Regions from separate parts of the Paenibacillus sp. WG02 genome, predicted to be linked through region 3. Evidence: riboswitches for the same ligand, from Rfam matches in the RefSeq annotation. Region 3 holds a riboswitch; each other region holds the start of a gene.
The links. Region 3 has a riboswitch for cobalamin ahead of ACBP55_RS08955 (energy-coupling factor ABC transporter permease). Riboswitches for the same ligand answer to the same signal wherever they lie in the genome.
Positions count from the first base shown of each region.

Region 1: linked by a shared signal. The riboswitch ahead of cobJ (precorrin-3B C(17)-methyltransferase) and the one ahead of ACBP55_RS08955 (energy-coupling factor ABC transporter permease) in region 3 are both predicted to bind cobalamin.
Region 2: linked by a shared signal. The riboswitch ahead of ACBP55_RS31205 (ABC transporter substrate-binding protein) and the one ahead of ACBP55_RS08955 (energy-coupling factor ABC transporter permease) in region 3 are both predicted to bind cobalamin.

Region 1 covers NZ_AP036016.1:5,256,399-5,266,060, forward strand. The annotation lists gene ACBP55_RS24080 (sirohydrochlorin chelatase) at 1-594, opposite strand, end outside; gene cobJ (precorrin-3B C(17)-methyltransferase) at 613-2,316, opposite strand; cobalamin riboswitch at 2,449-2,650, opposite strand; gene ACBP55_RS24090 (hypothetical protein) at 2,693-2,923, opposite strand; gene ACBP55_RS24095 (guanylate kinase) at 3,087-3,665, shown strand; gene ACBP55_RS24100 (hypothetical protein) at 3,732-4,157, opposite strand; gene ACBP55_RS24105 (SRPBCC family protein) at 4,236-4,712, opposite strand; gene ACBP55_RS24110 (MBL fold metallo-hydrolase) at 4,721-5,809, opposite strand; gene ACBP55_RS24115 (helix-turn-helix domain-containing protein) at 5,988-6,218, opposite strand; gene spo0A (sporulation transcription factor Spo0A) at 6,258-7,052, opposite strand; gene spoIVB (SpoIVB peptidase) at 7,287-8,627, opposite strand; gene recN (DNA repair protein RecN) at 8,746-9,662, opposite strand, start outside.
Region 2 covers NZ_AP036016.1:6,900,423-6,910,084, forward strand. The annotation lists gene cbiB (adenosylcobinamide-phosphate synthase CbiB) at 1-191, opposite strand, end outside; gene cobU (bifunctional adenosylcobinamide kinase/adenosylcobinamide-phosphate guanylyltransferase) at 248-808, opposite strand; gene cobT (nicotinate-nucleotide--dimethylbenzimidazole phosphoribosyltransferase) at 874-1,947, opposite strand; gene ACBP55_RS31195 (ABC transporter ATP-binding protein) at 1,971-2,747, opposite strand; gene ACBP55_RS31200 (FecCD family ABC transporter permease) at 2,753-3,790, opposite strand; gene ACBP55_RS31205 (ABC transporter substrate-binding protein) at 3,792-4,808, opposite strand; cobalamin riboswitch at 5,055-5,206, opposite strand; gene ACBP55_RS31210 (type 2 periplasmic-binding domain-containing protein) at 5,239-5,766, opposite strand; gene ACBP55_RS31215 (aspartyl-phosphate phosphatase Spo0E family protein) at 5,828-6,094, opposite strand; gene ACBP55_RS31220 (aminotransferase class I/II-fold pyridoxal phosphate-dependent enzyme) at 6,163-7,368, opposite strand; gene ACBP55_RS31225 (Lrp/AsnC family transcriptional regulator) at 7,384-7,875, opposite strand; gene ACBP55_RS31230 (hypothetical protein) at 8,055-8,354, opposite strand; gene cysK (cysteine synthase A) at 8,527-9,438, opposite strand; gene ACBP55_RS31240 (MFS transporter) at 9,522-9,662, opposite strand, start outside.
Region 3 covers NZ_AP036016.1:1,885,004-1,894,665, reverse strand. The annotation lists gene ispG (flavodoxin-dependent (E)-4-hydroxy-3-methylbut-2-enyl-diphosphate synthase) at 63-1,160, opposite strand; gene clpX (ATP-dependent protease ATP-binding subunit ClpX) at 1,258-2,526, opposite strand; gene clpP (ATP-dependent Clp endopeptidase proteolytic subunit ClpP) at 2,539-3,129, opposite strand; gene tig (trigger factor) at 3,329-4,630, opposite strand; gene ACBP55_RS08965 (hypothetical protein) at 4,741-5,655, opposite strand; tRNA gene ACBP55_RS08960 (tRNA-Arg) at 5,812-5,885, shown strand; cobalamin riboswitch at 6,033-6,224, shown strand; gene ACBP55_RS08955 (energy-coupling factor ABC transporter permease) at 6,371-7,150, shown strand; gene ACBP55_RS08950 (energy-coupling factor ABC transporter substrate-binding protein) at 7,147-7,431, shown strand; gene cbiQ (cobalt ECF transporter T component CbiQ) at 7,428-8,234, shown strand; gene ACBP55_RS08940 (energy-coupling factor ABC transporter ATP-binding protein) at 8,231-9,067, shown strand; gene ACBP55_RS08935 ((2Fe-2S) ferredoxin domain-containing protein) at 9,394-9,662, opposite strand, start outside.

The DNA of each region.
Region 1 (9,662 bases), 3.4 Mb from region 3:
CAGGAAATACGGCAAAATGATGACCTTCTTTGCACCGAGCAGCAAACAGCGCTCAATCCCAGCATCCATCAGAGGCGCTGTAACGCCAATAAAGGCTGTTTCCACCCATTTCACCTGAAGCTTCTCCCAGAATAAACGAGAGATTTTAAACAAATCGCTATTCGCATCTGCATCACTGCTTCCACGCCCAACGATGAGCAGCGCTGTTTCACCCAGATCTTCCTTCACTTGAACTCCGAGATCCTCAACCCTTGAAGATAAAATATCCAGAATTTGTTCATGTACCCCAATCGGTCTGCCGTATGTAAATTTCACCAATGGATATTTTAATTTCGCATCATCAATAGCAGACGGGATATGAATTTTCGCATGCCCAGCCGCAAATAAGATAATCGGAATGACAACAATATGAGTGGCCCCTAATTCAACACAGCGGTCAATTCCTTGCATGATCGTTGGTTGAACAAATTCCAGGAAACAGGTCTCGACAATTTGCTCTTTCATCTTACTCGCAATTTCTGATACAAAGAGGCGAACTTCCTCATTCCCGCCTTCTTCCCGACTCCCATGACCCACAAATAAAACAGCATTCATCCTTATTTCCCCCTAATCCTAATCGCCGCAAATGGCATTTTCGATGACGAAACCTACCATTTCTTGATGGCGGTAGCCTTCAATTTCTTTGACACGCTTGAAAAATTTATGAAACCGTTCGTTCGGATGTCCTTCTTTTTGGTAACGTTCCACGATCCTGCCCACTAAGTCGACAAGCTCCTCAGGAGCAATTCCTTCTGCAACGGGTTGAGCCGCATGTGCATTTCGACCTACTGTTTTTCCGCCAAGAAATAGATCGAATTTCTCTTTGCGATAGACGATGCCGATATCTTGCTGAACAGCTCCATAACAAGCCATGCCACACCCGTTAAAGCCAATTTTCAACTCTTTTGGTACTTCTAGATTGCCAATTCGATGATGGATGGCTTCCGCATAAGGAATAGACTCGCCTTTTTCCAAATTACAAAAGTCACATGCTTTGATTTGAGCAACATCACCAATCGGTGATAACAATAAACCAAGTGCACTTAGTTCGGATGTAATCTGCTTAGGGTTATTGGTTTGCACACGAACAATCAGTTGATGATGCGGGGAGTATTCGATGTCTCCACGATCTCCGACAATCTCGCCTAACGCACACAACTGGGCAGCTGTTAACTTTTTATTCGCGATACCCGGGCTTACGGCAAACTCAAAGATCGATTGGGTCGCAGTCAGCTTATTGTCAAATTCAAAAGACACCTCTTTAGTCCCTTTGGATACTAGCTGCAGGGCTTCCATTGCAAGTTGTAAGGAGTTGCTAGGTGACAAATTGGGCGATGACTTTAGCTGGGACGGTTCTTTACTCTCAGTCACCTCAGCATCCATAAGTTCATCTTCTTCATCAAACTCCTCCAAAGATTCATCTAAGTCCTGCCCATCCAGTTGTTCCAAAGCCCAAGGCTCAGCTTCAGATTTCAACCTTTGATGTGGTTTAAGCGGCTGTGTTTCAGCCCCTAAGGTGTATTTCCGCTGGTAACCGCGTGGTGTAATCATGAGACCGTCATACAGCTTAGTAGCGGAATTGCCAATAATAATGGTCGTTAACATGCCAATATCATGATTCAGCATATCAGCAAGCGTCGTCACAACCACATGCTCGCGGTCTCGATACGCGCTTTTAACAATCCCAACAGGTGTTGAAGGAGATCGATGCTTAAGGAGAATGCGCTGCGTCTCCACGATTTGTCTGGTCCGTCTACCGCTTCGCGGGTTATAGAGGGCAATGACGAAATCTGCCATTCCTGCTGCCTCAACCCGCTTCGCAATCAGCTCCCATGGCGTCAGATGATCACTTAAGCTGATGGTGCAAGAATCATGCATAATTGGTGCCCCTAGCAGAGATCCAGCCGAATGAACAGCAGAAATGCCCGGAATCACTTCCACTTGAACGCCATTCTCACGTGTCCAGCCTTGTTCCATCAATACCTCATAGACAAGACCGGCCATCCCATACACTCCAGCGTCTCCACTGGAAATTACGGCTACTTTCTTACCCTGCTTCGCTTGCCGCACAGCCTCTTGCGCACGACTCACTTCTTCCGTCATGCCGGTTCGAACTACTTGCTGTTCGGTTAACAGACCTGCGATAAGATCCACGTAGGTGTTATATCCGATGATGACTTCACTTTCCCCAATCGCTTCCCGTGCACGCTTCGTGATATGTTCAAAACTCCCCGCCCAAAGCCGATAATAAGCAGTTTTCCTGACATTTTGTAACACCCTTCCCCCGTTATTACACAAACAAAAAAAGCATCCCTAACATAAGTCATGTTAGAAATGCTTGGTAAATTACGACAGTTAATAAAACCAGAAGTAACCGCTCTCTAACACTCCCTAATTCCACGTAGGGTTCATGTGTTGTTGAATTAGGCAGGTCTCCTGACTTCATCATCCCCTTGCACCTTCCCAGGTTGTTACCCAGTGGCATGTTGCAAGGAGTTACCGTAATAAACGGCGATATTCACAGTGGCGGGTCCGTGCCGGTATTTCACCGGTCTTCCCTTTTAACCATACATCCGAATGGATATATGGCACCTAATTCCATTGATATGCAATTACGATCATCCTACCATCTATCGATAGGGTTGTCACGTATTTATTCATAGATGGCCTGGTAGAGTCCTTCCATCAGACTCTGGTAACTGCTTGGATTATAGGTAATTTCCGCAAAAGAAACTTGAATGACCTTGTTGATCGTTTTAACGATAAAAAAACTATCCTCCCCACGCTCCGGGTCAATATAGGTATAGCACTCTAAGTGACTGCTTCCCGTTTTTTGACGTAAAAATTCCGTTGCTTCCGCACTTAAATTCGCATATTTAGGCATAGTTAGGTTCCTTTCCATTAAACGAAGTGATGCTATCTATTATAACGTATTTTCACCCTTTGATTCCTATCAAAACGAGAAAGTATTTCTTTAATTTTCAGAATTTTCGTACTATAATGAATCTATCAAGATATCGCTTTCATTCTATGAAGGAGGAATTGATATGAGCAGTCATGAAACGAATGGATTGGTGTTTGTCTTTACGGGTACTAGCGGTTCTGGTCGTAAAACAATTGCCCATCACATTGCCAAAGAGCTTGGTTTCTCATCTGTCGTCTCCTACACAACTCGAACACCTAGACCCAAAGAAATCAACGGGAAGGATTATAATTTCATCTCCCGCAAAGTATTCATCGATAGTGACATTGCAGGTGAATTTTTTCAAACTGTTGAAATTGACGGGAATTTCTATGGTATTAAGAAAGCGGACATCGATGAAGCGCTTCGCAAAGATGGACTTATCTATGTCATTGTGAATCGTTATGCAGCTAACCGTTTCAAGTATACATTTGGAGAAAGAGCGATCCGCTTGTTCATCTATGTCAACAAACAAACGATCATGGAACGCATGCTTGCTCGAAACACGCCAACGGACGTCATTGACCACTACATGAACCACTACATAGAGGAAGTCTCCTACCGCAAGGATTGTGAGCATGTTTTTGAGAATATGAATTTACAAGAAACGATCGACAAAGTAAAAGCAACCATGCTCGCCCACATGCCAACTACAACTAGTTAAATGTGCTAAAAATGCCAAGAGACCCGGTGATCGACATCACCGAGTCTCTTTTTTACGATCTTACATTCATTTTAAAGGGGCTTTTTTCCTCTTCAAAGCCACGAATCCGCCTAATAGTGAAACCGGTACGATGACGACTAAACCAATCAACTCATACCATAATGGAATGCTATTATTGGTTAAAATGGAATCAAACCCGATTGCAGCGCCGATGACACCAATGATGGCAGCATTGAAATATTCGGCACGCTTCGCAACTTTAGCAGCAATGTATCCACCAAGAAACGACCAGAACAAACCAACGACCATAAGCAAAAGTAATAGACCCACATTCGAATATATTGCACTTACATCCTGCTCATTCACCGGGCGATTAGCAAAATATATACCGCCAATTAACGCACTCGATATCATTGTCCCCAAGTTATCAATCGCTACTCCAAGCAGTACACCCAGAAAATGAAATTTTCGTTCACTTTTTTGTTCAACCATAGATTATTCTTCTCTCCTGATCACTTCGATCTACCAACCTTATCCATAATACCATGTGGCCGCCTCAGTATCCAGTTCTTACCTAGATGACCTTGCAGACTCCGCTGTCTCTTCGGCCATCTTCTTCACGTATAAATTGCGCTTTTCAAGAAACTGAGTCATATAGTTAGCTAAAAACAAGCGATCAACAAGCTTCCCCAATCCTCCAAATGGTGAGGTATAATCGAACGTATCAACCATCAAAGTGCCTTGCTCTACAGTTACAAATTCATGTGTATGATGAAATCGCTTGAACGCTCCTCTTACCATTTCATCAACAAAGTAATGCGGCTTCTCCATCCCCGTAATCTGGGCAGTCAACTTCTGCTTAATACCAAAATGATAAGCTTCCCAAGTCACTGTTTCTCCACACTCAATCAACCCTTGCGTCCTGCCGGCTATCGCTCTTTCCCTCGTTTGGGAGGTTGATTCCGCATGGATATCTATACTCCTAGCCAAATCAAAACACACTTCAATTGGTGCTTGAATAAGTAACTCCTGTCGTATTATTGGCATTGACTCCTCTACTTCCACCAAGTTTCTATCGGATAATCCGCGGCATTCACTTGGACAGTTTGACCTATTTTCGGTGTGAGAATTGACACTTTGTTAGCATGTGCGGCCTTTGCGGCACGCTCTACCGGATCTGTCCAGTCGTGTAAGGCTAGCGTAAATGCCCCCCAATGTATTGGAATCATCAGCTTTCCTTTCACATCCAGATGAGCTTGGACTGTTTCTTCCGGCATCATATGAATATCAGACCAGCGATCATCGTACTGACCGCACTCCATCAGCGTAAGATCGAATGGACCATACTTCAGCCCAATTTCTTTGAAATGAGAGGAATATCCGCTATCACCGCTGAAGAAGATATTGGAATGCTTTCCTTTGATCACCCACGAGCACCATAGGGAAGCCCCACGGTCCGTCAAGCTTCTCCCCGAAAAATGTGTAGCCGGCGTACAGGCCAATGTCAAACCATCGTACTTAAACTCCTCCCACCAATCATGCTCTTCGATCTTTTCAGGCTGCACACCCCATCTGATTAGATGACCCCCAACCCCTAACGGGACTAAAAATTTGTTCACTTTATGCTTTATTTTCATGATCGTTCCATAATCCAAATGATCATAATGATCATGTGACAAAACGACCGCATCAATCACTGGCAGCTGCCCAATTTCAAAAGGCAATCCACCGCTATATCTGCCCTTCCCGAACCATGGAAACGGCGAAGGAGCTTTCCCGAACATGGGATCTAATAATAAGGCTTTTCCATCGATCGTTAGTAAGGAAGACGAATGACCAAACCAGGTCACTTTCGTTTCCATATCCTTGGTCAAATTCGGTGTTTCCATTGCTAAATGCGTCATTGGACGTCGATTAGGACTGCTTTTCGCAAATTCTAGCAAGATCCCCACTGTATTCCCGAAGCCCATATTCATCATGGTAGGGACAGGATTTTGGAATTTCCCATTCACATACTGAGAAGATCGAGAGAAAGCCTGTGCCTTCTCCTTCGAGGGTCTCCGTCCAAAAACAGGATAAACATTCATAAAAAGAACAATAACGCACACAATTCCCACTATAATACTCGTCCATATAAGTAACAACTTCTATGCCGCCTCCAAGACCATTTTGTATGACCGTTCCATCTTTGAAAAATAATTGATTAGAAGTATAACGTAAATCCGTATGGTATGGTTCCAAGAATTATGGCGACCAGATTTAACAAAAAAAGAACGCTCTGGATAAGAGCGCCCCTCTTTATGATATGTAGGATTAGAGCCATCAATTCATTACGTTAGACTCGATCGTGACCAATTCATACAAATCATTCACATCACACCCTAGGGTGTCAGCGATAGATATTGCAGACTTAAGCGGCATGATTCTTTTGTTTTCAACAAAGTCGGTAATTCGCTCTGGCTTGTAAAGCAAAGTTCGAGCGAGTTCTCCAACCGTCATGTTGGATTCAAGCAATCGCTCACTAAGTAGGCAGCGACCGAGCTCATATTTCATGCTGATGACCTCCGAAAAATGACAAAGATTCTAACCCTCTCAAGAAACCTTATGCTCGATGCGAAGCTTATCAGCAACCATCGCGATGAACTCCGAATTTGTCGGTTTGGACTTCGAGATGTTAATCGTATACCCGAAGATAAATGAGATGGAATCAATGTTGCCGCGCGTCCAAGCAACTTCAATCGCATGACGAATGGCACGCTCAACACGGCTAGGTGTAGTCTTGTACTTCTCAGCGATAGCTGGGTACAAAGTTTTGGTGATCGCACCAAGGATTTCGATATTATTGTAGACCATCGTGATCGCTTCGCGAAGATATTGATATCCTTTAATATGCGCAGGAACGCCGATTTCATGTATGATGCTAGTGATATTAGCATCTAAATTCTTACCTTTAGGCATATGTACAATATTTGCACGTGTCGTTGAAGTCGTTGCGGATGCTTGATTGTTGCCAACAAGCTGGCGAATACGATTCGTTAGCGTTTCCATATCAAAAGGCTTGAGAATGTAGTAGGAGGCTCCAAGTTGCACAGCTTTTTGAGTGATATTTTCTTGCCCAAAAGCGGTTAGCATGATGATTTTCGGTTGTGTGGGAAGATTCATCTCACGCATTTTTTCAAGTACACCCAGGCCATCCAAGTGAGGCATAATAATATCTAAAATGAGTACATCCGGCAATTCACGTTGTTGTTCAAGAAAACGAAGAACTTCGTTGCCATTGTACGCCACTCCTACAATTTCCATATCCTCTTGCTCACCAATGAACTCTGATAATAAATGGGTAAACTCACGATTGTCGTCTGCTAGTAACACTTGAATTTTTTGCAACTTAAAATCCTCCTTTAGCTACTCAAACAAGTTGGTATTTTCTCTCTTAAGTAAAGGTATTCGACACCCCAACTTAAATTCCTTCTGTCGAATATTATTTTTCTTTTCTTTTAATTCACTTTCTTATATAATTATAAATTTATCTTCTATTTCCAACATTCTTCGACAAATTCGTTGTAAATCGTGTTTTCCCTTGTAGAAAGAGGTTAAGATAAAATAAAGAATCAAAGGCTGTTAACTCGCCTTTGATTCTTTGTAAGAGGCTCCTGATGAAGGTCTAAGAATAATACCTGAGTCCTGAAGCATCCACTCTATGAAACAACCGTAACCACTTGTAGGATCATTTACAAATACGTGAGTAACGGCTCCGATTAACTTGCCATTCTGGATAATGGGGCTGCCACTCATTCCTTGCACAATACCGCCTGTCTTATCTAACAATCGTGGATCCGTGATTTTAATGACCATCCCTTTTGTTCCTGGAATGTCTTGTTTGGACACATGGACGACTTGAATGTCAAATTTCTCAACCTTCTGTCCTTCCACGACCGTATAAATTTGAGCAGGGCCTTCTTTCACTTCTTCTGCAAAAGCAACAGGTATGGCTTCCTTATCCAGGCTGTGGTCAGGAGCAGCATACATTTTTCCAAAAATACCGAATGCCGTATTTCTTTCAATATTACCAATGACTTTACTATCTTTGTACAAGGTAGCATGTTTCTCGCCGGGATCTCCATTATGACTCTTGGAAATAGAGGTCACATTCGAATACACAATATCGCCGTCACCAACGATGATTGGCGTTTGGGTATCCATATCTGTGATAACATGTCCAAGTGCCCCGTAGACGCCTTGATCGGGTGCGTAGAAGGTTAGAGTACCAACACCCGCCGCTGAATCTCGAATGTACAAACCTAAGCGATAGGACTTATCTACGACGTCATAGACAGGCTGCAGCTTAACAAGAATCTCTTCATTGTTACGAAGGATTTTTAGCTCCAGCGGTGTTTTGCTTTCTCCGGATTTGGCTACAAGATCAGCAACTTTACTAACATCCTTGGAGTCTTTGCCATTGATCTTAGTAATTAAATCACCAACTTGAATTTTCGCTTCTTCACCTGGTGAAACTTTTTGGTCTTGGGCAACAGTTACTAAATGATGACCTACGACCAAAATACCGGCAGACTTAATTTTCACACCGATTGTTTGACCACCTGGGATGACTTTCAAATCCGGTACGACATTGACTTTAACGGTCTTGATGGGGATTGCGCCGAACAGCTTGAGCTTCATTTCTGTTTGCCCAGAGTGATCTGATTGCAAAGAGATGGGTTCTTTCAAATTAACTTGAAATGAGTGCTTGGCATTGCCGTTAACCTTTACAATATCCGTATCTTTTACCGTGACTTGGGCGTTGACCGGCATTGTTAGTTGGAGCTGCTTCCCCTGCCCGCTGAATAAGCGAAGTTCCTGGGGGAAGGAGGCAAAGCTTTGAAAAGGCGGAGACAAACTTACCATACAAACGAAGAAGACGAGCAGGAGTCCGAACAATCTTTTTCTTTTGCTGGATTGCAATATCTTCACGCTCCTTCACACTTCCTTAAGCCCTGACGATTGTCGTCGTCAAATGCGTACCTATAAGTTAACCCCACTCTCTTCGTTTTATAACTGAAAATGCTGACTATCTATACTTTCATGCCCTTGCTTTCTTATTTCTTGCCATGGCAAGCATTTCCCCTGCATGATGCAGGGTGGTTTCCGTCACTTCGACACCCCCGAGCATTCTCGCTAATTCCTCAATTCGTCCAGAATCAGGCATATCTTGAACTCGCGTAAATGTACGTTCTTGATCTACTTCTTTACGAATGTAGAAATGAACATCTGCAAAACTAGCCACTTGAGGTAAATGCGTAATCGAGAAAACTTGGCAATTTGTCGACAATACGGACATTTTTTCTGCAATTGCTTGCGCCGCGCGGCCGCTTACACCTGTATCTACTTCGTCGAAAACAAGTACAGGAATTTGATCAATGCGTGCAAATATGGTTTTCATTGCGAGCATAATACGAGAGAGCTCCCCGCCTGAAGCAATTTTACTTAGTCCGCGTAAAGGCTCTCCAGGATTGGGTGCCATGAGAAACTCAATTTGGTCGATCCCTTGCCGTGAGTAGCGTACTTTGTTGCCTCCAACTAGAATGCCGCGTTCGTCAAGTATTTGTTCCACTTGTACACGAAACTGCGTGCGTTCCATCTGCAGATCGCGAAGTTCATGCTCAATTTGATTTGCAAGCTGTTCAGCAATCCCTTTGCGCAAATTGGAAAGATCCAAAGCCGCTACACCCAACTGCTTTTCCTCAGTCGCAAGCTTGTCTTCTAATTTACGAATATGCTCATCTTTATTTTCAATGGTATCGACTTCATTTTTAATTTTATCCAAATAAACGAGTATTTCTTTAATATTCTCTCCATATTTTCGCCTTAGAGACGTGATCATATCTAATCTTTGTTCAATAAAATCCAAACGCGAAGGGTTAAACTCGATACCATCTCGGTAATCACGCAGTTGATATGCAGCGTCTTCCATTTGATAATAAGCGGATTGCGCCTGCT
Region 2 (9,662 bases), 3.4 Mb from region 3:
TTTGTTTGCACCCATCCAGACGAGATAACTGATGTCTCTTTTCCTCTATGTAACTTGCCTTCTACCCAGCGAATGAAGCGTCCGATGAGAATAACCGGGTGTGTAGGCCACTTCGGATCACCAATTAACCAGTCCAGCGCAATGGCAGCAGCCGTCATACTAACGATTTCCTGCCAAGAATATATCCACATATTGATCACCGTTCTATGCTTAAAGACTTATTTATTCCAGTATTTATTCCAGTCGATTATTCCAGTCGATAAGCTCTGCTTTTGAGCTCCATGGGTATGCCAACCGTGACAAGGAATACCTGCTCACACGCCTCAGCTAAGCGTTGATTCATTCGTCCTGCCAAATCACGAAAACTGCGGCCAAGCGGATATTCCGGCACAATGCCGTCACCTACTTCATTCGTAACCAAGATAAGGTGTCCACGGTAGGAGGACACGGCTTCTACAAGCTCGTCTATACGTTTCATTACCCGAGCAGAAGCATCTACTTCCCCCTCATGTTGGAGCAACCAGTTGGACAGCCAAAGCGTCAAACAGTCGACCAAGACCACGGCATCCTCCACGCTCTCCTGCAGGTGGAGCAGTAATTCCCGCAGTTGGAAAGGCTCCTCCCGGGTATCCCAGAGATACCCCGAGGCAAGCCTCATCTGCTGATGCAGCTCAACCCGCTCCTTCATTTCCTCATCGTAGATGTGGGAAGTCGCGATATAAATCCCTCGCTCGCTGCCATGCATAGCGAGCTTCTCCGCGAAAGAACTCTTGCCGCTGCGCGCGCCGCCCGTAACCAAAACCGCCATGGCGCCTTCGCCTCCCTCTCTTCACTTACTGCGTAAGCTAACGAATCATCGCTGCAGCCAAGCCTCTAACCCCGCGACACGCCTGCGCTCTCGAATGTCGCCATTTCCTTCATGATCTTGCCTGCGGCATCGATCAAGTTAAAGGCAAGCACCGCGCCTGTTCCTTCGCCCAGGCGCATATCCATCTGCAGCATCGCTGCGAGGCCAACCGCTTCGAGCAGCTTCGCATGTCCCTGCTCCTGCGATAAGTGCGAGGCGAGCATGTAGGACGCGCTTAGCGGTGCTAATCGGCTCGCCACAAGTGCAGCTGCCGACGAGATGAAGCCGTCGACGACTACCGGACAGCGATTCTTCGCTGCGCCGAGAATCACGCCAACAAGTCCGGCGATCTCCAGTCCGCCGACCTTCATCAACACATCCAGCGCATACTCTGCGCTTGATGTGTTCACCTCATCCACACGAAGCTCATTCACATCCAGCGCCTTATTCACAACAGACACTTTATGCAGCCATTTGCCATCATCGATACCTGTTCCTCGACCAACAGCAATGCTGGCATCCAAGCCCGTCAAAGCGCACAAAATCGCCGCGCTGGCCGTTGTATTACCGATCCCCATCTCTCCCATAGCGAAGAGTCGATAGCCCTTTTCCACCAACTCGTCTACAACTTCTACGCCAGCTTGTATCGCCTGCACAGTCTCATCCAGCGTTAATGCCGCTTCACGCGCCATATTACGCGTTCCTTTTCTTACTTTGCGAGAAAGGAGATTAGGGTGCTCCAGATCAGCATTAACCCCCATATCGACACAGACGACTTCAGCGCCGGCATGTCTGGCAAGAACGTTGACAGCAGCCCCGCCATAAAGGAAATTAAGCACCATTTGAGGCGTTACTTCCGCCGGGTATGCACTAATCCCTTCTTCACATACACCGTGATCTCCAGCCATTACGATGACCGCTTTTTTCTCAAAAATCGGCATCACTTCGCCCGTAATTCCGGCAACCTGACGCGCAATATCTTCCAGTTTCCCTAGACTTCCTTGCGGTTTCGTCAACTGATTCAAATGCTCGTTCGCTTGGTTCACCACATCTTGATGAACAGGCTTAATGCTATCTATAATTGCTTGCATCTTATTCATGATTGTGTCCTCCGATAGCTCAACTATTTTCCGGGCTGTAATAAAATTTGCGGTGCATCGTTAACGGGGTGCTGTAGCACAATCGGTTCAGTTCCATACACTTCGCTGATTAATCCGCTTGTAATAATTTCATCTGGTGTTCCTATCGCCGCAAGCTCGCCATGATGTACAACCATTAATCGTGTGCAATACTGCGCAGCCAAATTCAAGTCATGCAGGACAGCTACAATCGTCAACTCGGATTCTCGCTGCCATTCCTTGATATAGTCCATCATCTGTACTTGATATCCGATATCCAAGAACGTTGTTGGTTCATCCAGCATAAGCAGCCGCGGCTGCTGCGCCATCACTTTAGCAAGTGAAACACGCTGCCGTTCACCGCCGCTAAGGCGCTCGATTGTTCGATCTATCAGCGGTTCCAAGTGCAGCTTCCGGACAATCCCATCAATTAAACCTTCGGCATCAGCCGGCTCCTCACCAAGCCAATTCTGAAAAGGATAGCGGCCCATTTCCACCACTTCACGGACCGTAAAGCCAACTGGAGGCAGCGCATCCTGCTGGAGAACAGCAAGCCATTTAGCCAGTTCTTTTCTCGAATAGGAGGATACTAAACGGCCACCCAGGTCAACACGTCCGTTTTTGACAGGATCAATCCCTGATAGTAGACGGAGCAGCGTCGACTTACCGCTGCCGTTTGGCCCAATTATGCCAAAAAATTCACCCTGCTTGATCTCAAAGCTGATGTCCTCCAGCACTTGCTGTTCCCTAAAGCTCTGGGAAAGGTTCTCCACTTTAATCATCTTGATCAACCTCTTAACGTTTTCTTATCCTTATGGAGCAAATAAGCAAAAAATGGCGCGCCCAGAAATGCTGTAATGACCCCAAGTGGTATTTCAGTTGGACTCAGCAGGGTACGAGCAAGTGTATCTGCCCAGAGGACATAGATTCCGCCGCCTATTGCGGACAATGGAATAATCAACCGATAATCCGGACCTACCAAAAGTCGCACTAAATGCGGCACGATGAGCCCTACAAAGCCGATTACACCAGCAACCGATACCGCAGCAGCAGTAAGGAAGGTGGCCACAATAAGCACAATCAGCTTCGTACGCTCTACATTCACACCGAGATGTGACGCCTGCCGCTCGCCCAAAGACAGTAAATTTAACGACCTTGCATAGCTTAGCAGCACGATAAAACCGATTATTAAATAGGGCGAAATGATATACGTATACGACCAACCTCGCATGGCCAAGCTGCCCATTAGCCAGAAAATGATTTCATTAATGACTTGTTTGGAAATTGACACCATGAAGGATACGATTGCCCCTAGAAATGCCTGCATGACCACGCCTGATAAAATAAGCGTCTCCATCTTCAGCTTCCCTTCAATCTGCGCAAGCTTAAGAACCAGAAATAAAGAAATAAGTCCTGTTACGAAGGCAACAATTGGAATCGACCATTGCCCAAACCACGCTACTTGCAGTCCGAAATAGATTAAAAATGCGGCTCCTACAGAAGCCCCCGAGGAGACACCGAGTGCATAAGGATCCGCAAGTGGATTGCGCAGCACACCTTGAAAGGCTGCCCCTGCGATTGAGAGTGAAGCCCCTACTAGAATCCCCAGTAATACACGTGGAAATCGTACTTTATTGATGATTTGTTCGGACGACTGCGGCCAAGTGGCATGGATGTGATCTCCCAGCCAAGGGATATGCTTGGCGAGAATACTGGCTATTTGCAGGACCGGGAGATTTGCGGTACCCAGCGACAAGCTCGCCACAATAGAAAGAAGAAGGAGTATAACCCCTACTCCTCCCCATAGCATTAATTTTCTTTTCATTTTATTTCACCAGTTCAGGATAAATGCCTTTCGCCATTTCAAGCAACCCGTCGGTCAGTCTTGGGCCTGGACGGCTAAGCATGTTTTGGTCGAGGCCAATCACCTGCTTGTTCTTCACGGCATCAATGGCATCCCAACCGCTTCGTGTGCGGATAATTTCATCTAGTGGTTTCTTACTTTTACTATCGACAACACCATTAGCGAACAGAATTACACTTGGGTTTTGTTGAATGATTTTCTCTTCACTGATTTGGTACCAGCCATTTTTGTCCCCTGCAACGTTAACACCACCAGAAATCTTGATCAATTCATCCATAAACTCGCCACTGCCCACTGTCCATCCCGGGGCAAATTCAATGTAAACCTTTTTCTTGTTCTCTTGCTTCACGTCTTTCACTGCATTAACAACCTTTTGACGGTCCGCTTTCATTTTAGCAACCACTTTTTCCGCTTGCTCCTGATGATCCGTAATTATTCCGTACGTTTGAATATTCGCAATGGCATCATCCACTGTTTTAGGCTCCACTTTAAACACGTTGATATTCAAAGCACGCAGCTTTTCTACCGTATCGGGATTCATCGAAACCCCCGTAAAAACGACATTAGCGTTTGCTGCGATAACCGCTTCTTGGTTAGGCTTCGTTATGCTGCCAAGCTTTGGCTTCGTTTTCGCTGCTTCTGGATAATCATCATAATCAGATACACCAACAATATTAGCTTCAAGCCCAATTGCAAAAAGGGCTTCAGTCTCCGCCGGGGAGACAGATGCAATACGCTCAGGCGCTTTATCAAATGTAAACTCCTTGCCCGTAGCATCCTTTATTTTCAAAGGATAAACCGTCTTCTTGGCTGCTGCTGTTGTTGGTGCCGCCGTTGCAGCAGGGGCTTTCGTCCCCTCCCCGCCAAGCTTAGACGGATTAGAGATTTCCGTTTCCTTTTTACCGCAAGCTGCGAGACTCATTGCTGTTGCTAGCGCTACTGTAAGAATAAATGCATTTTTTACTGAATTCCTTTTCATCTGGTAAACCCTCTCTCTGAACAATTTATTTCGATTGAACCCAAGGATAAACGGCTGCGCCGTCTCTCAGAGACGAGCGCGTTTGTCAAGGTTGATGTGGAGCAAAAGTATAAAACTTATACTTTCTTATCAACTAACAAAAAAGCCCCTTTGTTCTCGAAGGAACAAAGGGGACGATAAATCGCGGCGCTCAGCAACCCTTACGGTTGCTTCCTGATTTAACGCGATCCTTTTCCTCGAAGGATGTCGTAAACGGCACCATAGGCAGGTATCCTGACTCTCCCGGCAACTCATGCCTGGATTACAGTGGCGGGACCGCGCCGGACTTTAACCGGCTTCCCTTTTAAGTGGCAATCTCTAGTAATGAGCTTACCAGCACCTATGGCTGCATATTTTACTATCAATCTATTTGTCGATTATAGACTTCTTGTTACTTTTGTGCAATTACTTTGAGCACTTGCTTCGACTCATTCATCTTCGGAGCATTTTGAGGAATAAAAGCTACCAAGCCTTTCCCTTCAAAACCTTGCTCTTTCATCCATTTGTTTCCTGCAAGTGGAATACCATAAAGATGTTTTTCAGCAGGCTTGCCCTCTTCCGCTATTTGAATAACGCCATCCGGATAATCTTCTGGTTTGATCGTATCATCCAAAGAAACGAAACCTGCTTGATTACTTAGTGATTTGAATTGATCTTCAGCAAGAATGAAGATACCGTTGCCTCCTGCTGCCAGCTCCACAATCATTTTTTCCAACGAAAATATAGGGGATGTATTGACTTTGACTGTAGGAACCTCGCCAACCTTGGATTTCAATGAACTCTCCAGCTTGTCCCCCGCTTCACTTGGAAAACCATTAGCACCCATAATAAATATAGATACATCCGGCTTCGGCCCGCCGCAACCCGTAAGCATCACCATAAGACCCATCATCATAACCAACAGCCATTTCACTTTCATGTTGTGAGCGTACCTCCGTTTGTTATCTGAATCCATCGATAGTCGTGAGAAAAGTCGGTTTTCACCGACTTTTTTTCCCATTATGCATATATTCATTTATTTTTTGGTCTAGCATTGTACTCAATTCAACGACGGATTCCGATGTCATTTCTTCCCCGTCAAAAACCATCTGTTCTAACCTGCGTCGCAGAGAATGAATCTCTTCTTCTAATAAGGTAAGGGAGTTTTGCTTCTTCGCACGCTTGGTTAACCAACGTTGTCCGAAATCCTGTTCACGAATTTGAAAATGTTTTTGATAGGTTGATAGTTGATATTCCATAAAAGCCATGCTCATCCCTCCTTACTACAAGAATACCAGTTTTCATCAATAATGAACATATTTATTTACGTTATAGATTACAATTTTCTCATAAAATTACCAATTCTCTCTAATGCTTCATTTAGTTGAGAAACACTATAGGCATATGAACAACGAAGGAAGCCTTCTCCGCCTAAACCAAACACATCTCCAGGCACTGCAGCAACCTTTGACTCAAATAATAACCGCTGAGCAAACTCTTCTGAAGTTAATCCGGTTGCGACTATACTTGGAAATGCATAGAAAGCGCCCTGCGGCTCATGGCATTCGAGACCAATATCTCGGAACCCTTTTACAATCAGACGTCTGCGTTGGTTATAAGACTCGATCATCCGATCTTTCTCTTCCAAGCCGTTCGTCAACGCCTCGTGAGCAGCAACTTGACCCATCACCGGTGCGCACATCACCGTATATTGATGAATTTTGGTCATCGCCGAAATAAGCTCATGGTGACCGCAAGCATATCCCATCCGCCAGCCTGTCATGGCAAAAGCTTTGGAGAACCCGCTAACCAAAATTGTCCGATCTTTCATGCCGGGAATAGCCGCGAAGCTCACGTGCTTCTGACCATAAGTCAACTCTGCATATATTTCATCGGAAATGACAATAAGATCGTTCTCTTCAATGACTTTGGCAATCGGCAGCCAATCCTCATAGGTCATAATACCGCCTGTTGGATTGCTAGGATAGCAGAGAATTAATATTTTGGAGCGTGGTGTAATCGCATCGCGAAGAGCTTTCTCTGTCAGCTTAAACTGGTCCTTCGCGAAGGTCTCTATCCCAACAGCTACGCCGCCGCTTATGCTCGTAATTGGAGAATACGAAATATAACAAGGCTCAGGTATAAGAATCTCGTCGCCAGGCGTTATTAAAGCTCGGAGAGCTAAGTCAATCGCTTCACTGCCGCCAACCGTAACAAGGACTTCATTCGATGGCTCATATTTCACTTTAAAGGACGTATGAAGGTAATCGGCAATCGCTTCACGAAGCTCAGGAATACCTGAGTTTGGCGTGTATTTTGTTCTACCACGTTCCAAGGAATGCACAGCCGCTTCACGGACATGCCAAGGTGTTGAGAAATCCGGTTCCCCTACACCAAGAGAAATAATATCTTCCTTGCTGTTACTCACCAAATCAAAAAACTTCCGAATACCTGAAGGCTTCATTTCACGTACGGCAGGAGCGAGGTAGTCCTGCATCGATTTTACTTTGTTCTGCTGGATCGTTATCTCATCTTTGATCATGGCGTTCCCTCTTCTTTACGGCGAAACGAGCATTCGGTGATCGTCTTCCTGATCCTCGAATATAATGCCGTCTTGTTTGTATTTTTTTAATATAAAATTCGTCTTTGTTGAAAGTACGCGATCGATCGGTGAAAGCTTGTTAGACACGAAAGAAGCGACTTGTTTGAGGGAACTGCCCTCAATTTCCACAAGTAAATCATAGGCGCCAGACATGAGATAAACCGATTTGACTTCTGGATATAAATAGATCCGTTCCGCGATAGCATCAAACCCGTGTCCGCGTTCCGGCGTAATTTGCACTTCAATCAGGGCGGTAACCTTTTCGTCATCCACTTTACTCCAGTTAACTACTGTCGCGTATTTGACGATGACCTTATCCGCTTCCATCTCGCTTATCGCTCGCGCCACCTCGGCCTCCGCCGTTCCTAGCATAGTGGCGATCAAGTCCGCACTCCTGCGGGCATCTTCCTTCAGTATTTCGAGAATTTTTAGCTTCAAAGCATCCATGGTTAAACCTACCTTTCTGAAATCTGATTCGTTCATCCTTTAATCTTACAATGAATTGCCGTCCTAATTCAATTACTGAGCTTGTTTTAGAGCGGAATATTTTTGTATAACCGAAATTTCCACCTCATAAATAAGAAAAAGGCCACCGGGAACTCCGAGTAGCCTCTGCCTGCCTATAATCAGCAGGATTGTCCGTGAACCAAACTAAGCTTAGATTCCGCTTGCAGCAATTTGTTCACCATAGATTCAATTTCACGATGCTCATACGTAGGACGCACATGAACATGACATTCTCCCGCCATACAACCGATTCCGACAAGTTTATTTTCATCATAAACCGAGATAACGTGCTCCGATTGGAAATCGTTCCAATTCACAATCGCTTGAGCTCCAAATGTTATGCATTCTTCTGTATATGTCTGTATAAATTCTTGGAATTGATCTTTTTCAGGAAGAGCATTAATATAAGCTAATTTCACAGCATTTCCACCTTTCGATTCCAACTTTCATATACTTATAATTATACTCAATTATGAATTTTTATTCAATATTCTTTTATCAACTCTTATGTTAAAAAATAATGAAGAACGGCCCGTCCGGATCCTTTTAGATCCGGTGAGTCGCTATTATTTGCTAAGCCTATTCATAAATTTAATTAAAAATGTCCATACTCAGATATCTTTCGCCCGTATCTGGAGCAATGCAGAGTACTCTCTTGCCCGCTCCTAATTTACTGGCAACCTGCAAACCTGTCCACACCGAGGCTCCAGCTGAAGGTCCTACAAGAATGCCTTCCTTACTGGCCAGATCTTTCATGGTGCGGATCGCATCTTCATCCGTCACCTGCACGATCTGATCGTAAATGCTTGTGTTCAGAATTGCGGGTACGAAGCCTGGACTCGTACCAACGAGTTTATGTGGGCCTGGGCTTCCGCCAGACAGAACCGGTGACCCCTTTGGCTCCACCACATAGATCTGAATATCCGGCAGCTTCTCCCTCAGCACCTCACCGGTTCCGGTAATCGTTCCGCCCGTACCTGAGGTTGCTACGAATGCATCCAGACGCCCGTCCATTTGCTCCAGAATTTCCGGAGCCGTTGTCGTCCGATGAATGCTCGGATTCGCCGGATTCTCGAACTGCTGCGGGATATAGCTGCCTGGTATCTGATCCCTCAGCTCCTTCGCTTTCTCGATCGCTCCCGGCATCCGCAGCGCGGCGGGGGTGAGAACGACCTCTGCGCCATAGGCCTTGAGCAGATTAATCCGTTCTTTGGTCATGTTGTCAGGCATGATTAGAATGGCTTTATAGCCTCTGGCAGCCGCATTCATGGCAAGTCCAATGCCAGTATTACCGCTAGTCGGCTCGATAATCGTAGCACCTGGACTAAGCAGCCCATCTTTCTCCGCTTGTTCGATTAAATTAAACGCAGCCCTGTCCTTTACACTGCCGCTTGGATTGAAGTATTCAAGCTTTACGTAGAGCTCTGCATCATTTGGACCTACTAATCGGTTAATCCTTACAGCCGGTGTATCACCAATCAGATCTGTGATGCTATTCACCATTTTTTTATGTGTCAAGGGTCTCCCCCTCCTCTTCCCAATGAAACAATCCATATCCACATCTTTATCGGGAAGCACGAAAAATGTCAAGTTCTAATTACAGTTAACTGCTTTTTCATAAAGTACCAACTGACCAGCGATGAGCTGCCAATGATTAATAACAGTACGTTTATTACAAGTGGCGCCGTACTCCACGAAATGACACAAATGAATAAGAGCACACCGCA
Region 3 (9,662 bases):
AACCGTTAAAAGCACCTCACCCGAGGCATCTTTAACGGCTTATTTTATTAACATTTAGGCTATTAGTGCTTACGTCCTGGAATAACACCCGTTTTTTCATAAGAATCAACGATGATATCAATTTCTTTTTTGAGCTCAGCCAGCAATTCAGCTTCCGGCACTTTACGGATCATTTCTCCGTATCGGAATAACATGCCTTCGCCGCGGGCGCCTGCGATGCCGATATCAGCTTCACGAGCTTCACCTGGACCATTAACGGCACAGCCAAGGACAGATACCTTAATCGGTACTTTGATCTTAGCAATATAATCCTCGACTTCGTTAGCTATCGAAAACAGATCAATATCTAACCGTCCACAAGTAGGACAGGAAACGAGAGTTGCAGCATTCGTAATCAATCCGAACGTTTTGAGCAGCTCACGAGCTACTTTAATCTCTTCAACAGGATCCGCGCTAAGCGAGATACGGAGTGTGTTACCGAGTCCCATGTTAAGGAGCGTTCCGATACCTGCCGCACTCTTCACAGCCCCCGTAAAGAGCGTTCCAGCCTCTGTAATACCGAGGTGAAGTGGGTAGTTGAAGGCTTTAGCCGCTTGGGAATAGGCTGCAATCGCCATAGGAACATCGGAAGCTTTGAGTGAAACGATAATATCATGGAAATCAAGCTCTTCCAGAATATTAATGTGGAACAAGGCACTTTCTACCATCGCCTCAGGCGTCGGGTAGCCATATTTCTCGAGAAGATGATTCTCCAGAGAGCCAGCATTAACCCCAATACGAATGGGAATGCCACGTTCTTTACAAGCTTTAACGACCGCTTCTACCTTTTCGCGGCGGCCGATATTGCCTGGATTGATGCGCACTTTATCAATGCCATTCTCAATAGCAGCGAGCGCTAAGCGGTGGTCAAAATGAATATCCGCAACGAGTGGAATATGAATATGTTTTTTGATTTCTTTAATTGCCTCAGCGGCTTCCTTGTTGTTCACGGTGACACGAACGATTTGACAGCCTGCTTCTTCAAGACGAAGGATTTCTGCTACTGTCGCCTTCACATCCGCTGTCTTCGTTGTACACATACTTTGCATGATGACTTCATTACTGCCACCGATCGTCAAATCGCCTACACGAACGGCCCGCGTATCTTTTCTATGGAACATTATGGTTTCTCTCCCCATGACACCAAACATCCTCCGCTCCAATTCCCATTAGCAGGGAATCAGATTGGAGGCTGTGTGTAATTTGTGAAATTATGGGTTACGCACTTTCTTCTTTCTTCTTACCAGTCGCCTGCGCGCCATCTTTGGTCGTCAAAACAGGAGTAATCTTGTTTTGAACAGTTTCCTTGGATACCACACATGTCGTGACGTCTGTTCTCGAAGGGACTTCGAACATCACATCAAGCATAATGCTTTCAATGATGGCTCTCAGACCGCGCGCGCCAGTATTACGTTTAATCGCTTCTTTGGCAATGGCATCAAGTGCCTCTGCGTCGAATTCGAGCGATACGTTATCCATCTCGAGCATCTTCTGGTACTGCTTAACGAGCGCATTCTTAGGCTCGGAAAGAATACGAACAAGGGCTGCTTCATCAAGCGGCTCAAGCGTAGAGATGACCGGTAAACGACCAACGAATTCCGGAATTAATCCGAATCGCAAGAGATCTTCCGGAAGCACCATGGATAAGTACTCGCCTGGTTTCAAATCAACTTTAGCCCCATCAGTGCTAAAGCCAATTACTTTTTTACCAATTCTGCGTTTGATAATTTGCTCGAGGCCATCGAAAGCTCCACCGCAAATAAACAGAATATTGGTTGTATCAATTTGAATGAATTCTTGGTGCGGATGCTTACGTCCACCTTGCGGAGGAACAGAGGCAACCGTGCCTTCAAGAATTTTGAGCAAAGCTTGTTGAACACCTTCGCCGGAAACGTCTCTTGTAATAGACGGGTTCTCGGATTTACGTGCCACTTTATCGATCTCATCAATATAGATAATGCCGCGTTCGGCTTTTTCTACATCATAATCGGCTGCTTGAATCAATTTGAGCAAAATGTTCTCTACATCTTCGCCCACATAACCTGCTTCAGTCAAAGAAGTGGCATCAGCGATCGCAAAAGGAACATTCAAAATTTTGGCAAGCGTTTGCGCAAGCAACGTTTTACCGCTTCCCGTTGGTCCTAGAAGGACGATATTACTTTTTTGAAGCTCAACATCTTCAAGCTTGTTCTGCGAATTGATCCGTTTGTAGTGATTATAAACCGCTACAGCCAATGATTTTTTCGCTTGTTCTTGCCCAATAACATACTGGTCCAAGATATTACGAATTTCTTTTGGTTTAGGAACATCTTTGAGATCTAGCTCTTCTTCATGTCCTAATTCTTCTTCCACAATCTCCGTGCAAAGCTCTATACATTCATCACAAATGTAAACTCCCGGACCTGCAACAAGTTTGCGTACTTGGTCTTGGGATTTTCCACAAAAGGAACATTTGAGTTGGCCTTTTTCATCGTTAAATTTAAACATGGGATCACTCCTTTATTTCAAGTCGTTTCGAGTGATAACCTCGTCGATTAACCCATATGCCTTCGCTTCTTCAGCGCTCATAAAGTTATCCCGGTCGGTGTCTCTTTCGATCTTTTCAAGCGGCTGTCCCGTACGGTCCACATAGATCTGGTTGAGTTTTTGCTTCGTTTTGATAATCCAATCCGCGTGGATTTTGATATCGGTTGCTTGACCTCTTACACCGCCGAGCGGTTGGTGAATCATAACTTCTGCATTCGGCAGCGCGTATCGCTTACCTTTGGCACCTGCTGTTAACAGCAAAGAGCCCATACTTGCAGCCATACCTACACAAATCGTAGATACATCCGGTTTAATAAACTGCATGGTATCGAAGATACCCATTCCAGCTGTTACAGATCCACCTGGTGAATTGATATATAAGTGGATATCCTTGTCGGGATCCTGAGCTGATAAAAAGAGCAGCTGGGCAATGACCAAATTAGCCACATCATCATCAATAGCGCTCCCAATGAAGATAATGCGGTCCTTTAGTAAACGCGAGTAGATATCGTAAGAACGTTCCCCACGAGCCTCTTGTTCAACAACCATAGGAATAAGACTCATTGTACCAACTCCTTTTGCGGCAATAGCCAAGTTCTCTCATTTGAGATTCAGATACAGTTTAACACGTTTGAACAGCAAAGTCATTTTTTCAGAGAACTGCTATGTATGAGGGTATTTCTTATGGTCTTGGGCAGTTTGGGGGCTAAAATAGGGTAAAAGAAAGGCACGTTGCTTACGTACGTGCCTTTACTTACCTTATTTATACTGCTGCGGAAACATGCTTGCTATTTTCAAGCAAGAAGTCAACCGTTTTTCTAATCACAAGATCGTTGCTCAGACCTTCTAGGCTGCCGTTAGAAGCAAACAGCTCACGAAGTTCTGCCGTTGTTTTTTGGTAGGATTGTGCATATTTCTCAAGCTCCGTGTCAACTTCTTCATCGGAAACTGTGATTTTTTCTGCAGCTGCGATGGCTTCAAGAACAAGGTTGTTACGAACACGCTTGTCAGCATCTTCTCTCATTTGTTCTTTCAGCACGCTCTCGTTTTGACCGGAGAACTGGAAGTAGATCTCAAGCGTCATGCCTTGGGAGCGAAGACGTCTTTCGAATTCCTTCACCATAACATCAAGCTCTGCTTCTACCATAGAAGCTGGAATTTCAACTTCAGCGTTAGCTGCAGCTTTTTCAACAACAGCTGTTTCCAGAGCAGCCTCTGAATCTTTTTCTTTGCGTTCTTGAAGACGTTTTTTCAACTCTTCTTTGTACTCTACAAGTGTATCGTACTCGCTCACGTCTTTAGCAAATTCATCATCAAGCTCTGGCAAGTTTTTGCGTTTAATGTCGTGAATTTTCACTTTAAACACAGCCGCTTTGCCTTTCAAATCTTCGGAGTGGTAGTTTTCAGGGAAGCTAACATTAACTTCTTTCTCTTCGCCTTTACCAAGTCCTACGAGCTGCTCTTCGAAGCCTGGAATGAAGGAGTTGGAACCAAGCTCAAGGGAGTATTTCTCCGCTTTGCCGCCTTCGAACGCCTCACCGTCTACGAATCCTTCGAAATCAAGGACTACGACGTCACCATTTGCTGCTTGTCCTTCTTCAAGAACAACCAATTCAGCATGACGCTGTTGCAAACGAGTAAGCTCTTCATTCAATTCTTCTTCCGTAACATCCGTGCTTACCGCTTCAACTTCGATACCTTTGTAATCGCCAAGTGTTACTTCAGGCTTAACAGTAACTTTTGCTTTGAACTTCAGCACTTGACCTTTGCCGAATTGTTCAACGTCTACTTCAGGACGATCAACAGGCTCGATTTTAACCTCTTCGATCGCTTCCACATAAACTTCTGGCAAAATGATATCTAAAGCGTCTTGATACAAGCTTTCAACACCAAATTTAGCTTCAAAGATAGAACGAGGCACTTTCCCTTTACGGAATCCTGGAACATTCACTTTCGCTGATACCTTTTTAAATGCCTTATCCAAAGCATCTGCTACGCGCTCTGCGCCAACTTCCACTTCAAGAACGCCTACGTTCTTCTCTATTTTTTCCCAACTTGCTTTCATTTTATGCTTTCCCCTCCAAAAATGTACGATGACATATTTTCACGTTACGCTCATTACAACCATTCTATTATACCATATAAGATTTTCATTTCAAGGCAGCCTTTCTTGCCTTATGATGGATCTGGATTAAACTGCTTCACAAACGTCTGCAGCACAAGATTAGCTCGCTTCCACTGAAGCTTCATGGAATCAACAATACCGTAATTGTCTAGTAATTCTTCCCGATTCACCGCACCAAACAGTTTCTCTTGAAGAATAGCATGAAGTGCAGATGCCCAGACATCAACAGCCCCTTCTTCCGCTTTCTGTAGATCTGTATAGATCGATGTCCCATAGGCATAGGCTAGAAATTCCTGCCAAGTCTGCTTGGCAAAATAAACAAAATCAGGTTGGCTTATTTCACTAATGTCTCCGACTCTGCGAATCATATCACGAATCCGTGATGGAAAATCCTCCGGACACAGCGGTGTCTCCTCGATCTCGACAAGAATCTTTTCCCCATTCTTAGGGAACTCGATAAATCCTCGCTCCCCCATCTGTTTAAGCGCCTGCAAAGCTTTGAACTGAATATGAGGATGCCGCGGCTTTTCGCATAGCCATTCCTTAACCCGTTGGCTTACACCCGATTGATCGATGAATGCCAATTGCTCAAGAGCATTGACTTGCTGCTCCAGTGTGCCGTCGTTTAACATATTCAGAAGCTTAAGTGCAAAGGTGCCATCGTCAGCTGTCTTTTCTTGTATGTATTGCCGTAATAAATCTGATTCTTCCTCTGGGTCCTCTTCCATTGGCGTCATGGCAAACATGGATTCCGGATACATCGTATACAGCCAGTTCCTCAGAGCTTCCCATTGTTCAGCTTTGTGAGGGTCTACTGTCGGAAATTGCAGCAGAAAGGTTAACAGTTGGAGCGCATCACTATACTGCTCTGTCTGTAGAAACCGAGTCAGCTCCTCTTCGTAATACTGCTCTGTTTTCGGAAAAAGAATTAAGTTATTGATGGATGGGTCTGTTATGATGATCACCTCAGAAATCTTGGTCTCGCTGGTGACAGTTTACTTGATTGTCAGAGTGATTGCAAAATAATTATGAATCAAGGGTTGACTTCCTATAAAACGATATGATATATTAACTCTCGCTTCGCTAAACGGATCACATCCGCAAGGTAAGAAGAGGTCTATGTCTCAGTAGCTCAGCTGGATAGAGCACACGCCTTCTAAGCGTGCGGTCGGGGGTTCGAATCCCTCCTGGGACGTTCATGCACGGCAAAAAGGATCGCGAGAAATCGCGATCTTTTTTTGTTTACCTATATGTGTTGTGTTGTCCGGTAAAGCGAAAAAGAAAAATAACGTTCCCTATGCTACGAATCTTTTATATTGTGTTATACTCTTTTCAATTACATATTTTTTCGAATAAATGAGGTGCCTTTGCGTAGCAAGCAAGGGGTAACAGGGAATCGGGTGCAAATCCCGAGCGGTCCCGCCACTGTATTCGGGGAGTTTCTTTCTATCATGTCACTTGATGCATATCAGGGAAGGCTGAAAGAAACGATGATCCGAGAGCCAGGAGACCTACCTTCATTTATGCACCCAGAAACCTTCGCGGAAAGGAGCGGTGTACGTCAAGTCTTTCGACATCTAGCTTATAGTTGTCGTTTATTCGTACGTACCCACGGCCAATCCATTAGGATTGGTCTTTTTTGTTCGTTTATCAAATTTTAATAGGAGGAATTAAAAAAACATGCAAACAAAAACACGAATGACCAAAGTCACTAGCTTCTTGCTTATGGTTATTGGGTTAGCCCTCTACCTATTCATTAATGAACCGCAAACCGTCTACGGCATGCACATAATGGAAGGCTTTCTCCCCATAGGTTGGGCAATATTTTGGTGGGCAGCCTTCCTTCCGTTCTTCTTTCTAGGTGTCCGAGCACTTATCAAAATTACGAAAGAACACCCAGAGCTCAAAATAATGCTAGGTCTTGCTGGTGCGTTCACCTTCGTACTGTCGGCCCTGAAAATCCCTTCCGTAACCGGAAGCAGTTCTCACCCAACGGGTACAGGTTTAGGAGCTGTGATGTTCGGACCGCTCCCTATGAGCGTCCTAGGATCGATTGTTTTGTTATTTCAAGCCGTATTACTTGCACATGGGGGACTTACAACACTCGGAGCAAATGCTTTCTCCATGGCTCTCTCCGGTCCAGTAGTTGGCTACTTCATATATAAGTCCATGATGAAAACAACCGGCAAACAAAAATGGTCGATATTTTTAGCGGCTGCTCTTGCTGACTTATCCACATACATTGTTACTTCTGTCCAATTAGCTCTTGCATTCCCAGCTGAACAAGGTGGATTTGTTGCATCTTTCTTGAAGTTTGGCGGCATTTTTGCCATTACACAAATCCCTCTTGCCATTAGTGAAGGCATTTTAACCGTATTAATATGGAATTGGTTACAATCTTATGGCCCTAAAGAGCTATCTATTTTACAACATAAAATGAAGGGAGCTTCTGAGCTATGAAAACGCGTACCGTAAATACCCTGATGTTAATTGCCGTTGTATTATTGGCTGTCTTACCCCTTATCTTCGCAAAAGGAGAATTTGGCGGATCGGATGATGCTGCTGAACAATTGATCCAAAGTATTGCACCTTCCTATAAGCCATGGTTCTCTTCTTTATTTGAGCTCCCATCTGAAACAGAAAGTATGCTGTTCGCCTTACAAGCAGCCATCGGGGCTGGCTTCATCGGGTTTGCCTTTGGCTTTTTCAAAGGGAAAGCGTCTAAGTCCAAAAACCAATGATGAAACGAATCGATTCGCTCTCCTATAAAAATGCCTTACGTCCCGTATCACCAATGTGGAAGTGCGGTTTTGCAGTTGCTATGCTGCTGTTATCTTATCTAACACATCCAGCGGTTCAGGCAGTTATAGCGGTTTGGATGACCCTGTGGACGGTTGGCTATGCTCGTGTTCCAATCAAATATTATGTAACCGTCATCGGTGCTGCATGCCTTTTTTTTGTAAGCAGTGTACCCGCATTAGTTGTAGAGATCCGTCCTTTGCAAGCTTTGCCAGACATTCACGAAGTGGCGACCTTTATCTTCATCGACTGGAAGCTGTCCGTTACTTCAACAGGTCTATTGCTAATTGGCAAATTATTCGTTCGTATTATAGCCAGCCTAAGCTGTGTGTCCTTTATTATGTTCAGTACTCCTTTTTCCGAATTACTGCAAGTGTTGCATAAAGTTCGCGTTCCCAAGTTGGTTTTGGAAATTATGCTTATTATGTATCGGTTTCTGTTCATCCTATTTGAAATTGCCAATAACATGTATGTTGCCCAGCAATCAAGAGGCGGTCAGACCGGTTTCCAAAATAGATTAAAGGATACAGCCATTATTATTGTTCAAATGTTTATCAAAACGATGCAGCGGTATAAATCACTGTCAAATGGCCTTGTCTCCAGAGGTTTTACAGATGACATTCACATGGCCCCTAATCGAGCTAATCCTGTACCTTTTCGATATAAATTGGAAAGTTATATAGGGTTCACGATGCTGCTGCTGCTCGAAATTTGGCTGCGTTGGAATTGGAGGAGTATCGGATGAGCACGATTTTAGAAACCATAGAAGTTAGCTTCAGCTATCCCGCTTCACAGACGGAGGCTTTAAACAAATTAAAGCTCCGCATCCCAGAGGGGAAAAAAACAGCCATATGCGGCCATAACGGCTCTGGCAAATCAACTTTATTTCTTCAGGCTATTGGCATTCATTCACCTTCATCAGGGCAAGTCTTATGGAAAAACAAGCCTTTAACTTACGAACGCAAAGAGCTCAAACAATTACGTCAAGACGTTGGACTTGTCTTTCAGGATCCGGAACAGCAGCTCATTCTGAATACTCCCTATGAGGATGTCACCTACGGTCTGCGGAATGCCGCCGTCCCTGAGCCTGAGATTACTCAGCGAGGAGAAGCTATATTACGAACGATGGGACTTGAACACTTAGCACACACTCCCATTCACCACTTGAGTCTCGGTCAAAAGAAACGAGTAGCCTTAGCCGGCGTGCTCGTGCTTGAACCAAAGCTGCTGCTGCTGGATGAACCAACGGCCTATCTGGATCGGATATCGGAACAACAGCTTGTCGAGGAACTGGACCGGATCCATAGCCGCGGAATCACGTTAGTCATGGCCACCCATGACATGAACCTAGCTTATTCGTGGGCTGATTGGATTCTGGTGATGGATCGGGGACAGTGCGTCATGGAAGGCACGCCAGATGAAATATTCAAAGATAGCAAGGCACTTCATAGTCTTGGACTTGACAGGCCCATGCTGCTAGATCTGTGGGATGCACTGCCTGAAGCTTGCCGTCAGGGAGTCTCGGCACCAAGGAATGTGAATGACTTTACAACATTATTGCAAAAAGTCTTTGCATAATGATAACCAATGACATATATAAAGAGGCTGTCCCAACTGTGATTAGAGGGACAGCCTCTTTATGTATAGCATCATGCAACCATCTATCAATGATAGGCCCTCCCACCGTAGTTGCTTGTCATTCTTAACAAGTATGACAAATAAGCGCGTTATTCGCGCTTATTCAAGAGCGTCCGAACCAATAAGCGCGGAAAACGCGCATATATGACCAAAAAGGACCTCCCCCTATTGGCGGAAGTCCTTTTGGATACGTGCTTTAAGGTAGATTCCCAAAAAAGGTTATTAACCTTTCGGGATAGCCCCCTTTTTAAATTTTCATTATCTGATTATTTACTTTGTATGCGACTAATACCCTTATTTCCTATTCCAGTTGGCACAAAGCGCTCCTCAAAGCTATAAATCATATGTTCCTCGAGTGGTTTCCCCTCTAGTAAATGCTCTCTCACAAGCCTTCTACCCGTCTCTGGTGTCATTTCCTTGTACCAAATCCCTTGCGGATACACTATAACTACACCTTCGTCCTGGCAGCGGCCATTACATCTAGTCCGAGTTGTATGTATTAGGTGCTCGGCTCCGTGCTTCGAAATTTCATCTC